Linked DNA regions of Allosaccharopolyspora coralli. The protein of the gene in region 2 interacts with the protein of the main gene of each other region in a pairwise test. Links are inferred from orthologs where the notes say so. Each region holds a gene or a part of one and is shown on either strand. Other genes may lie near its edges.

Region 1 (6,761 bases), 1.0 Mb from region 2 along the record:
GCTCGGTGGCGTCCCGCGCCGTGGCGCACGGGACGTCGGCGCTGAGCCACAGCGGCGAGTAGCTCACCAGCGGCGCCGCCACCGGGGCCGTGCCCTGGGCGGTCGGCCACTTGAGTGTCGTGATCTCGTGGTGGACGGGCAGGAACGGCACCGCCAGCGACAACAGCGTGCCGAGCACGCCGCACACCACGGCCCAGATCTTCACCCGACGGGCACCGGACACCCTGTGCCCGAACTCGGCGACCGGGCGGCGTACGTGGCCCCCGGTCGCCTCACCGTCGTCGAGATCCTTCAGCACCACCCGAGACTAAGCCGAACCCGCCGCTCACGCTGCGTGCTGCGAACTCACGACAGAAGGGTGTGCTCGGTGGCCGGGTGGCGCTGGTCGGGCTCATTCCCTTCGGCGTTCTACGCAGCCGGACCACCCGCGGGTTCTCAGCGCCCTCCTCGCGAGGACAGCGATTTCGCCGCGTAGGCCGCTACTCAAGAAATCGATCCCGCAGCGAGGAGGGCGCTGAGGTTCCGCCACCCCACCACCAACGCAAACAACCCACCCCGACCAGTCAGCCTGTGGGTTCGAAGCAGCCTGCTCCGAGAAGCCCCTTGAGCTCGCCCTGCAGGCCGTTGTCGGTGGCGACGAAGAAGTCACTCGACAACGCCAGTCGGGTCACGCCGCGCGGGCCCTGCAACTTCACGTGCACCGGGACGTCGCCGGAGTGCGCCTGCAGGGTGCGTTTGAGCTCCGTGACCAGCGAACGGTCTACCCGGTTGGCCGGGACCTTGATCACGAACGCCGGGCTCGTCCCCGGATCGGTCTCCGCCGCCGAGATGTCGATCGGCAGCGCGTCCGAGGCGAACACGCTCACCGTGCCCTCACGCTCGTTGATGCGCCCCTTGACCGCGATCGCCGTGTCCTCCACGAGACAGTCCGCGAACACCTCGTAGGACTTCGGGAAGAACAGCACCTCCACGCCCGCGTCGAGGTCCTCCAGCGTCACGATCGCCCACGGATGGCCGTTCTTGTTGATGCGCCGCTGAATGCCGGAGATCATCCCGGCGATCTTGCACTGCTGCTCCTTGCCGTCCTTCGACGACTCGCGGTCGCCGGAGACGAGCGCGGCGATCCCGGTGTCCTGGTACGGAGCCAGCAGCCGCTCCGCCCCGTCCAGCGGATGCGCCGAGACGTAGAGGCCGAGCATCTCCCGCTCGTAGGACAGCAGCTGCTTGCGCGGCCACTCCTCCGGGGTGAACTGCAGGTGAGCCAGCGGGGAGGAGTTCTCAGCGCCCTCGGCGCCCGAGTCCGCACCGAAAAGGTCGAACTGCCCGAGCGCCTGCTGCCGTTTGAGCCCGACGACCGCGTCGACGGCGGCCTCGTGATGCTGGGTCAACGACATCCGGGTGTGCCCGAGCGAGTCGAACGCCCCCGCCTTGATCAGCGATTCGATGACGCGCTTGTTGCACACCACCGTCTCGGACTTGTCCAGGAAGTCGGTGAACGACGTGTACCGGCCCTGCTCGTCGCGCATCGTGGCGATGGAGTTGACCACGTTCGTGCCGACGTTGCGGATCGCCGAGAGGCCGAACCGGACGTCGGATCCGACGGCGGTGAACATCAGGCCGGAGTCGTTGACGTCGGGGGACAGCACCTTGACGCCCATCCGCCGGCACTCGCCGAGGTAGACCGCCATCTTGTCCTTGTTGTCGCCGTTGGAGGTCAGCAACGCCGCCATGTACTCGGCCGGGTAGTTGGCCTTCAGGTACGCCGTCCAGTACGCCACCAGCGCGTACCCGGCCGCGTGCGACTTGTTGAACGCGTACCCGGCGAACGGCAGCACCGTGGACCAGAGCTTGTCGATGGCCTCGTCGCTGTAACCCTGCTCGCGCATGCCCGCCTGGAAGCGCCCGAACTCTTCGTCCAGGACCTCCTTTTTCTTCTTGCCCATCGCGCGCCGCAGAATGTCGGCTTGTCCCAGCGTGTATCCGGCGACCTTCTGCGCGATCGCCATGATCTGCTCCTGGTAGACGATGAGCCCGTAGGTCTCGGCCAGGATGTCGGAGAGCGGCTCTGCCAGTTCGGGATGGATCGGCTCGACCGGCTTGCGACCGTTCTTGCGGTCGGCGTAGTCGAGGTGCGCGTTGACCTCCATCGGCCCCGGGCGGTACAGCGCGTTCGCCGCCACCACGTCGCCGAACTCCGTGGGCTGCATGCGCTTGAGCAGCTCCCGCATGCCGCCACCTTCGAGCTGGAAGACTCCGAGGCTCTCACCCCGCGACAACAGCTCGTAGGTCGCACGATCGTCGAGTCCGAGCGTGGACAGGTCGATCTCGAGGTCGTGGTTGGCCCGCACCGACTCCAGTGCGTCGCCGAGGATCGTCAGGTTCGACAACCCCAGAAAGTCCATCTTCAGCAGGCCGATGGCCTCGCACGACGGGTAGTCCCACCCGGTGATGACCGAGCCGTCGTCCCGCTGCCACAGCGGAACCGCACCGAGCAGGTCCTGGGAGGACAGGATCACCGCGCACGCGTGGACACCGGCGTTGCGGATCAGGCCTTCCAGCCCGCGCGCGGTGTCGAAGATCTGCGAGACCGACGGGTCGGTCTCGATCAGCGACCGGACCTCGGTGGCCTCGGCGTAACGCTCGTGCTCCGGATCCACGATGCCGGAGAGCGGAATGTCCTTGGCCGCGACCGGCGGCGGCAGCGCCTTGGAGATCTTGTCGGCGATCGCGAAGCCCGGCTGGCCGTGATGCACCCGCGCGGCGTCCTTGATCGCCGCCTTGGTCTTGATCTTGCCGAAGGTGATGACCTGCGCGACCTTGCCCCGGCCGTACTTGTCGATCGCGTACTGCAGCACCTCGTCGCGGCGCCGGTCGTCGAAGTCGAGGTCGATGTCCGGTGGCGAGTCCCGCTCCGGGTTCAGGAACCGCTCGAAGATCAGCCCGTGTTCCAGCGGATCCAGGTCGGTGATGTGCAGGATGTAGGCCAGCAACGACCCCGCTGCCGAGCCACGCCCGGGACCCACGTGGATGCCCTGCGACTTCGCCCACCGGGTGACGTCGCCGACGACGAGGAAGTACGCGCAGTAACCCTTGGTGTCGAGGACGTCGATCTCGGTCTTCACCCGGTCCAGGACCTCCTGTGACGCCCCGTCCGGGTACCGCGTCGGCAGGTACTCGTCGATCTCGGATTGCAGCTGGTCCCGTTCGGACGTGCCGCCCTCGACCGTCACGCGCGGCATCCGGTCCTGGAAGGACCAGACGTCGTCGTAGGATTCGATCATCTCGGTGACGCGCAACGTGTTGTCCGCGGCGCCGGGAACCTCGGTGTCCCAGTATTCCCGCATCTCCTCCGCGGACTTGAGGTAGTAGCCGTCGCCGTCGAGCTTGAACCGCGACTCGTCGTTGAGCGTCTTGCCCGACTGCACGCACAGCAACGCCCCGTGCGACCCGGCCTGGTCGACGGTCACGTAGTGGCTGTCGTTGGTCGCCAGCGGCTCGAGGGCGAGTTCCCGCGAGATGTTGAGCAGGTTCTCCCGTACGGCGCGCTCGATCGGCAGGCCGTGGTCCATCAACTCCACGAAGAAGTTCTCGGCACCGAAGATGTCCTTGTAGTCCGAGGCCGCCTGCAAGGCCTCCCGGTATTGCCCCAGCCGCAGCCGCGTCTGCACCTCGCCCGACGGGCACCCGGTCGTCGCGATGATCCCCTCGCCGTGCTCGGCGAGCAGGTCCCTGTCCATGCGCGGCTTGCGGTACTGGCCTTCCATGCTGGCCAAGCTCGACAGGGTGAACAGGTTGCGCAGGCCGGTGGCGTTGCGGGCCAGCATCGTCATGTGCGTGTAGGCGCCCGCACCGGAGACGTCGCCGCCCTCACCGAACTCGTCGGTGGACCGCTGCTTGGCCTCGCCCCAGAAGACGGGCTTCTTGTGGAACCGGCTGGTCGGCGCCACGTACGCCTCGATGCCGATGATCGGCTTGATGCCGGTCTTCTTCGCCTGCTGGTAGAACTCGTCCGCGCCGAACATGTTGCCGTGGTCGGTCATCCCGACGGCGGGCATTCCCAACCGCTGCGCCTCGGCGAACAGGGCGCCCATCTTCGCCGCACCGTCGAGCATCGAGTACTCGGTGTGCACGTGGAGATGAACGAAGGGATCGACGGGCACGGGTGAGTCCTCCCCTTCTCGCTCGGCTGCCCCGATCGTCGCTCGATCAACGCGGCGCGAGGCCGCGGACTCGGTAGGCGAGATCGGGTTCGGCGACAGCCTAACGCTGCGTCCCGGACTCGCCGACGACGTCCCCGGGCGTGCCGCGAACCTGACCGATCCGGAACCGCCGCGCCACGCACAGCAGTCCCGCCACCTGCACGAAAAGACGACGCGAGACCATCGAGCCCGCGGGCCGTGTTCCTCGCGGCCTACCCCGCCCCGCGCCCACCGGCGATCTCGAGAGGGTAGCGTGACCGGACGTGACTGCCCCTGATCCCGTGGACGTGCGACTGCTCAGCGCCGTCGCCGAGACCGGTCGCGCCGCCGTGCCGGACCTCGCCGCGCGGCTCGGCATGGACGTACGCGACGTCGCGTCACGGTTGGCGGCCTTGTCGGGAACCGGTCTCCCGTTGGTGGTCGGCGTCGAGTGCGACACGCACGCGATCCGCAACGCGATCGCGGCCGCGAACGCATGGAACCAGCAGCACAGTGGCGCGTATCCCGCTCAGCCGGCCGGTCACCCCGCTAGCCACTCCGCCGCCACCCCGCACAGCGGTTCGTACCCGGTGCAGAACCAACCCAGCGGCCCGTACCCCACTCAGGGCCGACCGGGCGGTCCGGCCACCCCGCACAGCGGACCGCACCCGACGCAGAACCAGCCCAGCGGCCCGCATCCGATGCAGGGGCAGCTCAGCGGCGGGCATCGGGTACCTATCGGATACGCGGCGGCGAGCGGCCCGCACGGTGTCGCGCAGCCGTACACTCCCCAGCCGCCACTCGCACAGGGTAACGCGCAGCCGCCGCAAGCCACCGGGAACACCTGGGGGCCGCCCGGTTCGGCGGCATGGACGCGCGGCGATCAGAAGACGACCGAGGTGGCGCCGGTCGCTCGACCGCGCACCGGCAGCGTCGGCAGCAAACTCGACGTCGACGGTCCCGACGGTGAGCGCATGACGATCCAGCTCGTCGAGGTGGTGGACCCGGGCGACTTCCTGTTCACCGCCGCAGGCCACGAGCTGCAAGACGGCGAACGCTCCGTGGTGGTGCACACGGAGTTGACCAACCGGGGAACGCAGCCGTTGACCTCGCTGCCCGACCAGTACCTGGTGCTCGTCGCCGCCGACGGCTCGAGTGTCGCGAAGTCCACCGTGACGCTGTCGTCACGACCTCCGCACCGGATCGGGGTGCAGCCGGGTGAGACGACCGGCGGCCACACGCTCTACGTGCTGCCCGAGGACACCGTGCTCAGCTCGCTGCGCTGGTCCCCGCACCCCAACGACGTCCAGCACACCCTCACCTGGGACCTCTCCGACCTCTGACGTGGTCTCGGCATCGCGCCGGGTGGCGTCGGTACGCACGGCTCCTCGATACTGCCGATGCGCAGTACTGGCGTGGCAGTACCAGGGTGCGTCCGGCTGTGCGCTCCGCCCGAGAACGCGAAATCGCTCGATCGAGAGACGACCATGATCTACGAGACGGCCACGCCTCCCACGCACCCGGGAATCATTCTGCGCGAGGAGTTCCTCGAACCGATGGGCATCAGCAACTATCGCCTCGCTCAGGCGATCGGGGTGCCCCAAACTCGGATCAGTGCCATCACTCGTGGTCAGCGCAGTATCACCGCGAGGACCGCGCTGCTGCTGTCCCGGTACCTCGGCCTGTCCGAGGGATTCTGGATCGGTATGCAGGCCGACTACGACCGCGAGATCGCCAAAGACGAACTCGGCGACTCGCTGTGCGCGATCCAGCCCGTGAGCACCTGACGGAACACCTCAACGACGTCCAGCACACCCTCACCTTGGACCTCTCGACCTCTGACTCCCGGAAGGGACGCCCCTGACCGAAGTCAGGGAACAGACTGCCGATCGTCCGATGTGGGCCTCGATGCCGTCTTCGTAGGGTCGACGCGATTCGTTCGTGGATCTGACCGCGTAGACCTGACTGGGGACTCGATGTTCGAGGCGCTCGCCGACCTGCTTCATGCCGCCGTCACTTCACCGTGGGTGTACCTCGCGCTGTTCGCCGCCGCCGCGCTCGACGGCTTCTTCCCCGTCGTCCCTGGCGAAAGCCTGGTGATCACCGCGGGCGTGTTCGCGGTCTCGGGCGAACCGAATCTCGCGGCGGTCGTCGCGGTCGCCGCTCTCGGGGCGTTCGTCGGCGACCACGTTTCCTACCTGCTCGGCCGCAACGGCGGCCGGAGGTTGATCGAGAGACTGCCACCCCACTCGAAGAAGCGTGCTCCGTTCAGTTGGGCGTCGCGAACACTGGGCGAACGCGGCGGGTTGGTGCTCGTGATCTGCCGCTACATTCCGGGTTTGCGCACCGCGACCACCATCACCCTCGGCACGGTGGCCTATCCGTTGCGCCGGTTCGCCGCCTTCGACGTGATCGCCGTAGTGACGTGGGCGGTGTACTCGGCGTTGATCGGTTACCTCGGCGGACACGCCTTCGAGCAGGACCCGATCAAGGGGGTCGCCTTCGGCATCGGCCTCGCGCTGGTGATCACCGGCCTGGTGGAAGCCGTGCGCTACCGACGCCGACGCCGCGAGCAGGAAACCG
Region 2 (7,205 bases):
CCACGGGAAGCGCGCGCCATTTCACTCCGTTGTCGGTGACGTAGCGGATCGCGTCGACGATGTCGCGGCGGTGGTGCTTCTCCGGACGCCCCCCGGCCGGGCTGGCACACGCCGCCGTGGGCAGCAGTGGTTCGATCACTGCCCACTCGGAGCAATGCTTGGGACCTGTGGATCGGCTGGGAGGGGGCGTACCTTCCCAGTGATCGAGTGAAGGTTCTCAAGCATGACCGGCGTTGCAGCGCTGGTCGGGAAGGTACGACCCATGCTTAGCGTAGTCCCTGATCCCACTTCTGGTAATGATGGCTCGACACAGGGCTCGTCGCCCTCGTCGTTGCTGGATGAGATTGCTCGTGAGGGTGCTCGGCGGATGTTGGCTGAGGCTCTGCAGGCCGAGGTGGATGCCTATATCTCCCAGCACTCCGGAGAGCGTGACGAGCACGGTCACCGGCTGGTGGTGCGCAACGGCTCGCACCAACCGCGTGAGGTGCTGACCAGCTCCGGTGCTGTCGAGGTCACCGCCCCGCGGGTCAATGACAAGCGCATCGACCCCGACACTGGCGAGCGCAAGCGGTTCTCCTCGGCGATCCTGCCGCCGTGGGCCCGCAAGTCACCCAAGATCACCGAGGTGTTGCCGCTGCTGTACCTGCACGGCCTCTCGTCCGGGGATTTCGTGCCCGCGCTGGGACAGTTCCTCGGCTCGACCAAGGGCCTGTCGTCGACGGTGATCACGAAGCTCACCGAGCAGTGGAAGGCCGAACAACGAGCCTTCGCCGCACGCGATCTGTCCGCAGTGGACTACGTGTATGTGTGGGCCGACGGCATTCACGTCAACATCCGCCTCGACGAGCACAAACTCTGCCTGCTGGTGCTCATCGGTGTCCGCGCCGACGGCCGCAAGGAACTCATCACGCTGGCCGATGGCTACCGCGAGTCCACCGAGTCCTGGGCCGATGTGCTGCGCGATTGCGCCCGCCGCGGCATGCGCGCCCCGACCCTGGCCATCGGCGACGGGGCCCTCGGGTTCTGGGGCGCACTGCGCGAGGTCTTCCCGACCACGGCCGAGCAGCGGTGCTGGTTCCACAAGACCGGCAACGTGCTGGCCGCCCTGCCGAAATCCGCCCAACCCGGCGCGAAAAAGGCCCTGGCCGAGATCTGGAACGCCGAGGACAAACACCACGCGCGTGAGGCCGTGACCGCCTTCGAGACCACCTACGGCGCGAAGTTTCCCAAGGCCGTCGCCAAGCTCACCGACGACCTCGACGAGCTACTCGCGTTCTTCGACTACCCGGCCGAACACTGGCAACACCTGCGCACCACCAACCCGATCGAGTCGACCTTCGCGACCGTGCGGCATCGAACGAAGGTCACCAAGGGACCCGGCTCGCGGGCTGCCGGGCTGGCCATGGCATTCAAGCTCATCGAATCCGCCCAAACCCGCTGGCGCGCGATCAACGCACCCCACCTCGTGGCCCTCGTCCGCGCCGGCGCCCGCTTCACAGCCGGCCAACTCATCGAACGCCCCGACGACCACGCCCCACCCTCAGCAGCCTAAACAAACTTCATCCACAGGTATTGACAATTGCTCCCCACTCGGCGTCCGTCATGTCCGACGGGTAGCGGCGAATGCGGGCCGATGCGCTGGACGAAGGCGTCGTGGGGTACAAACTGAGTCGGGCCTCTGCTGTTAGTGATCATGACTGGCATCACGATCACTAGCAGAGGCCCTTCACATGCCCACCACCGGGATCCAAGACAGCCTCTCAGAGGAACAGGTGGGAGACGGTGTGAATGGTCAGGCCCGCCAGTGCCCCGATGACGGTGCCGTTGATGCGGATGAACTGCAGATCCCGGCCCACCTGGATCTCGATCTTGCGTGAGGTCTCCTCGGCGTCCCAGCGCCGCACGGTGTCGGTGATGAGCGTGGTGATCTCCGGCCGGTAGTTCGACACCACGTAGGCGGCCGCGTTCTCCAGCCAAGTGTCCACCTTGGATCGCAGCGCTTCCTCCTCGGCGAGCCGCCTACCCAGCGTGCGCAGGCCGTCACGCACCCGTAGCCGCAGCGCGCTGGACGGGTCCTCGGCGGCGTCGAGCAACATTTTCTTCGCGGTGCCCCACGCGGAGGACACGAGGTTCTGCACCTCCGGGTGCTGCACGATCTGCCACTTGATCTGCTCCGCCTTGGCGATGGTCCGTTCGTCGTTCTGCAAGTCGTCGGCGAACTCGACGAGGAACCGGTCCACGGCCTTGCGCATCGGGTGGTCCTGGTCCGTCTTGACCGCCCACGCGAACGCGAGCACCTCGGCGTAGATCTTGTCGGCGACCAGCGAGTCGAAGAACCTCGGCGACCAGGACGGCGCGCGCTGGCTGACCACGCGCATCACGGTCTCGTGGTTGTCCCGCACCCAGTCGTAGGCGCGGTCGCACACCAGGTCCACGAGCTTGTGGTGCGACCCGTCCGCGAAGACCTGGCCGAGTATCCGCCCGAGCGGCGGACCCCACTGCTGCTCGAGCACCTTGCGCACGACGAGCTGCTCCACCACCTCCTGAACGTCCTCGTCCCGCAACACCTGTACGGCGCCTCGAGCCGCTGTCGCGAGCTCGGAGGTGACTCGCTCGGCGTGGTCCTCGTCTTCCAGCCACACACCGACCCTGCGCGGGATCTCGGCGTTGCGGAGTTTGTCCCGGACGACGTCCTCGGCGAGGAAGTTGGTGCCGACGAAGTCCCCGAGACTCTCGCCGAGCGAATCCTTCCGGGTCTTGATGATCGCGGTGTGCGGGATCGGCAGGCCCATCGGCCGCTTGAACAGGGCCGTCACAGCGAACCAGTCCGCCAGCGCGCCGACCATCCCGGCTTCGGCCATCGCCCGGACGAAGCCCACCCAGACCGGTCCACCCTGGTTCTCCGCCCAGCGGGTGATCACGTAGATGATCGCCGCCGCGATGAGGAGGCCCAGCGCGACGGCCTTCATCCGGCGAAGGCCCCGTCGTTTCTGCTCGTCCGCGAGCGTCAGTTCCTGCACCCTTCGATTGTGGCAGCGTTCGCGGGGGACCTCTGCCGATACCGGCAGCCGGTCGAGGTGCGCCGAACGTGCCCACGGCGGTCCGCCGCTCGGCGCACCACCCCCACGCGGTGAGTCGACTAGGGTTCGGGCTGTGCGTACACCCGCTCTGACCTCCAGGCTGCGCCCGTTCACCTCGACGATCTTCGCCGAGATCACCGAGCTCGCCCGCCGCACCGGCGCGGTGAACCTCGGCCAGGGCTTCCCCGACTCCGACGGGCCGGCGGCGATGCTCGACGTCGCACGCCGGGCCATCAGCGACGGGGTCAACCAGTACCCGCCCGGCGCGGGCGAGCCCGCGTTGCGGGAGGCCATCGCCGAACACCGCAGGGACCGTTACGGCCTCGACCACGACCCGGCCGACGAAGTCCTCGTCACCGTCGGCGCGACCGAGGCGCTGTCGGCCTCGATGCTCGCGCTGCTGGAGCCGGGGGACGAGGTGGTACTCGTCGAGCCGTACTACGACTCCTACGCGGTCGCCGTCGCCCTCGCGGGCGGCGTCCGGCGCACGGTCGGCCTCACCCAAGGCGAGAACCACCGATTCGTTCTCGACATCGAGGGATTGCGTGCCGCCGTGGGGCCGAAGACCCGGGCGATCGTGGTGAACTCGCCGCACAACCCGAGCGGGACGGTGTTCACCGCAGCGGAACTCGACGCGATCGCGGACGTGTGCCGGACCCACGACCTCGTCGCGATCACCGACGAGGTCTACGAGCATCTCCTCTTCGACGGCCGTGCGCACACCCCACTGGCGACCCTGCCCGGCATGGCCGAACGCACGGTCTCGATTTCCAGCTCCGGCAAGACGTTCAGTGCGACCGGCTGGAAGATCGGATGGGCCTGCGGCCCGGCGGAGCTCATCGGGGCCGTGCGTGCGGCGAAACAGTTCCTCACCTTCGTCGGCGGTGCCCCGTTCCAGCCCGCCGTGGCCCACGCGCTGCGCCACGAGCGCGGGTGGGCCGACGGGCTGCGTGACCAGCTCCAAGGCAAGCGCGACCGCTTGTCGGCGGGTTTGGCCGACGCCGGGTTCGACGTGCTCGCCAGCGAAGGCACCTATTTCGTCTGCGCCGACGTGCGCCCCCTCGGCTTCGACGACGGCGCCGAGTTCTGCCGGGCGCTTCCGGAGCGCGCCGGGGTCGCCGCGATCCCGGTGCAGGTGTTCTGCGACAACCCGGAGGCCGTCCGGCATCTCGTGCGATTCGCGTTCTGCAAACAGGACGAGGTACTCGACGAGGCGGTTCGACGGCTGCACAAGCTGCGCTGACGTCCTCGGACGGCGTCTTGGAACGTGGGTGGGTCGTCCAGTACCGCAGCCCCGGTTCGCGCCTCGCCGCATTGGCCGACGAACGCCCGTTGCCCAATGCATTCTCAGCGCCCCCCGTGTCCGAGGCAGAGGAACCCGGACTCGTCGTGTTCGGTCTGCGCCCGCGCCAGCGCCGTCGCGGGCGTCGCGCCCGCGCGGAGCTCACGGTGCAGTGACACCATCACCGCGGCGGTCCGCTCGTCGGGAACGGGGACGACGCTGGCGATGACCGTCACGGTGCCCCGGGACAGCAGGATCGCCGCGAGTCCGCTCAGCTCGTCGCCGCGGCTGACCGTGGAACATCCGGCCTCACACGCCGACAGCACCACGGTGGTGGGCGAGCGGTGCAGGCGGTTCAGGTCGTGGCCGTAGAGCGGACCGTCGGCGACACCGATCGAGGACAACAACGGCTGGTCGTCGCGAAAGGTGCCGTGTGCTGCGATGTGCGCGACGGACGCGCCGTCCATCGCCGCACGTACTCGTTCCGCGGTGGCGTCCGCGCCGATCATCAACCTGCCGCCGTGGGCGGACTGCAGCGCCGTGACCTCTCGCGTCGCGTGATCGAGCCCCGGTCCGGCCACCCATACCGCCGACCCGCGGGACGCCTGCCTGGCGTCCTCGGCCGCGCGTCGCCAGCACCGCAGCGACGGTGCCACGACGACGCTGCGCCCTCGACAGGCGGGCAGTCGGTTCCACGCGAGCAGGTGCAGCGGCCCGGTCGGTACCACCACGAGGGCTCGGTCCCGGAGTTCGTCGAGCACCGGACCGAGCACTTGCTGCTGGATCGTCTCCGCGCAACGCCGGGCGCCGTCCGCGAACTCGGCGACGACCCGAGGAGAGATCGACCTGGCCTGCCGACTCAGCAGCTGCCGCAGCCGCGGCACTTCTGCTGCGACCTCGTCCACCGAACCCACACCATGGCAACGGATTCGACCGTCCACTACGGATACGAGCATCAGCTGTCCATCGTGGATCGTGTAGCTGACCAGTACCGAGCCCCCCAGTTCCGCGACGATCTCACGGAAGTCGAGGTCGACACGGGCCGGCCCGGCCGTTCCCTCCACCACGAGCGCCCGGTCTCGAACTCGACGTTCCAACGACGCCACTCTCGAGTGGGCGGCACGCACCTGCTCCGCGTCGCCGAATCCCGAGGCAGCCACCGCGGCACGCAACTCGACGAGCGCGCTCCGCAGCGCCGGACCCGACGGTGGCGACAACGGGCGGGGGCTCAGCGCACAGGCACGGTGCTGTTCAGCCCACCGCAAGACGAGCTCGGCGTCCCCGCTGCGCACGGCGGCGCGAATCGCGCAATCGGCCAGCTCCGCCAGCAGTCCGAAGGTCCGCACCCGGAGTTCGAACGACGCGATCGCCGTCGCGTACCCGTCGACGATGTCGAACGCGCGCAGGCACGCCCCGAACACCGGTCCGAGATCACCCCGGTCACCGGCGTCGATCTCCGCCACCAAAGCCTGCGCCCACCACGCGACCATGCGGTGCGCGACCGGCGCTGCCCTGTCCTCTCGCGCCGACGCCGCCGACGTCAACAACGCACGAGCCGTGCCGTGCCTGCCGGCCCGCCATGCTGCCCGTCCCGCCGCCAACGACAGTTCGGCCGCCTCGGCAGTCCACCCGTGCGCCTCGGCTGCCAGCGCCGCGCGCCGCGCCGCGACCAGCGTCCAGCGAGAGTGGACACCGGTCGCGATCTTGGCCTGCCACCACCGGACGCTCGCCAACGCGGCCCATCCCGGCCGCCGATGTGCCCGGAACGAGCGCCGTGCCCGCCCTGCGGCAGCGAGTGTCGTCTCACGATCCCCGTCGCGCAGTGCACAGGCGGCGAGCGCCAGCTCGGTCTCGGCGAGACGGAGCGTGCGCCCGTTCCGGGACAGTATCCGAGCAGCTCGCTGCATCTCCTTCGTCGCTCGGCAGGTCAGCCCCGCCGCGGCGAGCGCCTCCGCACGGTCGACGAGCACCTCCGGACGTGCCGAGGTGTCCAGTCCCGACGTGATCGCCTCGTCGAACAAGCGCAGAGCACCGACGAGATCACCCGCGCGCAGCGCGACACACCCACGGTTGTGCCTGCACGCCGCCGCACGTTTGTGCCGCCCGGCGTCGCGCAGCAGCTGTTCGGCAGCCGCCAGATCCGCTTCCGCTTCCGCGGGCCGGTTCCGGTACAGCCACGACAAGCCGCGCCCGACGAGCGCGTTCGCCTCCCAGCGTCGATCGCCGTGCCGTCGCAGGTCGGGCAGCACCCGCCCGAGTGCGGTCACGGCTTCCTCGAACTCGTCGGCCTGCACATGCGCGAGTCCCCGTAGGCACGTCAGACGCACCCGGTCGTGGCCGTCGAGTTCGGGGGCGGCGGCGTCGAGCTGAGCCTGGCACGCCGCGACGTCCCCGCCTTCGAGTTCGATCCACGCCAACGTCACCCGCTGCTGCGCGCCTCGTCTCGGCATCCCGAGCCGGGTAGCCGTCGCGATCCCCGCCACCACGTGCCTGCGGGCCTCGGCGAGCTCGCCGCGCTCGACCAGTGCCAGGGCCGCGACGTGTCGCGCGAGTACGTGCCGTTCCCCGGACACGGCGCGGGCGTCGAGCCACGGCCGGACACCGGTGAGCGCGGCGTCCGGTTGGCGCACCGCACGGTCCAACCAGTCGACCTCCGCAGCCGCTTCCACGAAGCCGGTGCTCAACAGACCAACCATTCCGCGACGGCGGGCTCGGCGCCAGCAGGACGCAAGACCACGCTGATCGGCCCCCTCGGCACGTCCTCCACCGCGAACGCGCCGTACGGGTCGAGCACCGCAGCCCGCTCCCCTCCCGGATGACGCAACGCGACGTCGCCCGAGGTC

Evidence for each region. The genes of interacting proteins can lie anywhere in the genome.
Region 1: the proteins of GIY23_RS21160 (region 2) and dnaE interact in binary tests that used the Escherichia coli proteins (3 or more experiments, as listed by UniProt). The link is inferred for Allosaccharopolyspora coralli from one-to-one orthologs.

What each region holds. Positions count from the first base shown.
Region 1 is NZ_CP045929.1:3,491,920-3,498,680, forward strand. What follows is about bases 364-4,540. They hold dnaE (DNA polymerase III subunit alpha), read right to left. Parts: upstream 4,161-4,540; coding sequence 564-4,160; downstream 364-563. Other genes in these bases: GIY23_RS16310 (AsnC family protein), read left to right, coding at 4,463-4,540. Also shown: GIY23_RS16300 (arabinosyltransferase domain-containing protein), read right to left, coding at 1-298; more of GIY23_RS16310, read left to right, coding at 4,541-5,521; GIY23_RS16315 (HigA family addiction module antitoxin), read left to right, coding at 5,666-5,965; GIY23_RS16320 (DedA family protein), read left to right, coding at 6,155-6,761. UniProt on the Escherichia coli protein: DNA polymerase III is a complex, multichain enzyme responsible for most of the replicative synthesis in bacteria. This DNA polymerase also exhibits 3' to 5' exonuclease activity. The alpha chain is the DNA polymerase catalytic subunit.
Region 2 is NZ_CP045929.1:4,538,164-4,545,368, forward strand. The notes cover bases 2,444-5,238. They hold GIY23_RS21160 (pyridoxal phosphate-dependent aminotransferase), read left to right. Parts: upstream 2,444-3,153; coding sequence 3,154-4,323; downstream 4,324-5,238. Other genes in these bases: GIY23_RS21155 (DUF445 domain-containing protein), read right to left, coding at 2,444-2,969; GIY23_RS21165 (CHAT domain-containing protein), read right to left, coding at 4,428-5,238. In the rest of the region: GIY23_RS21145 (IS5 family transposase), read right to left, coding at 1-139; GIY23_RS21150 (IS256 family transposase), read left to right, coding at 263-1,552; more of GIY23_RS21155, read right to left, coding at 1,761-2,443; more of GIY23_RS21165, read right to left, coding at 5,239-7,046; GIY23_RS21170 (hypothetical protein), read right to left, coding at 7,043-7,205. UniProt on the Escherichia coli protein: Shows aminotransferase activity with methionine and histidine as substrates, and to a lesser extent also with phenylalanine.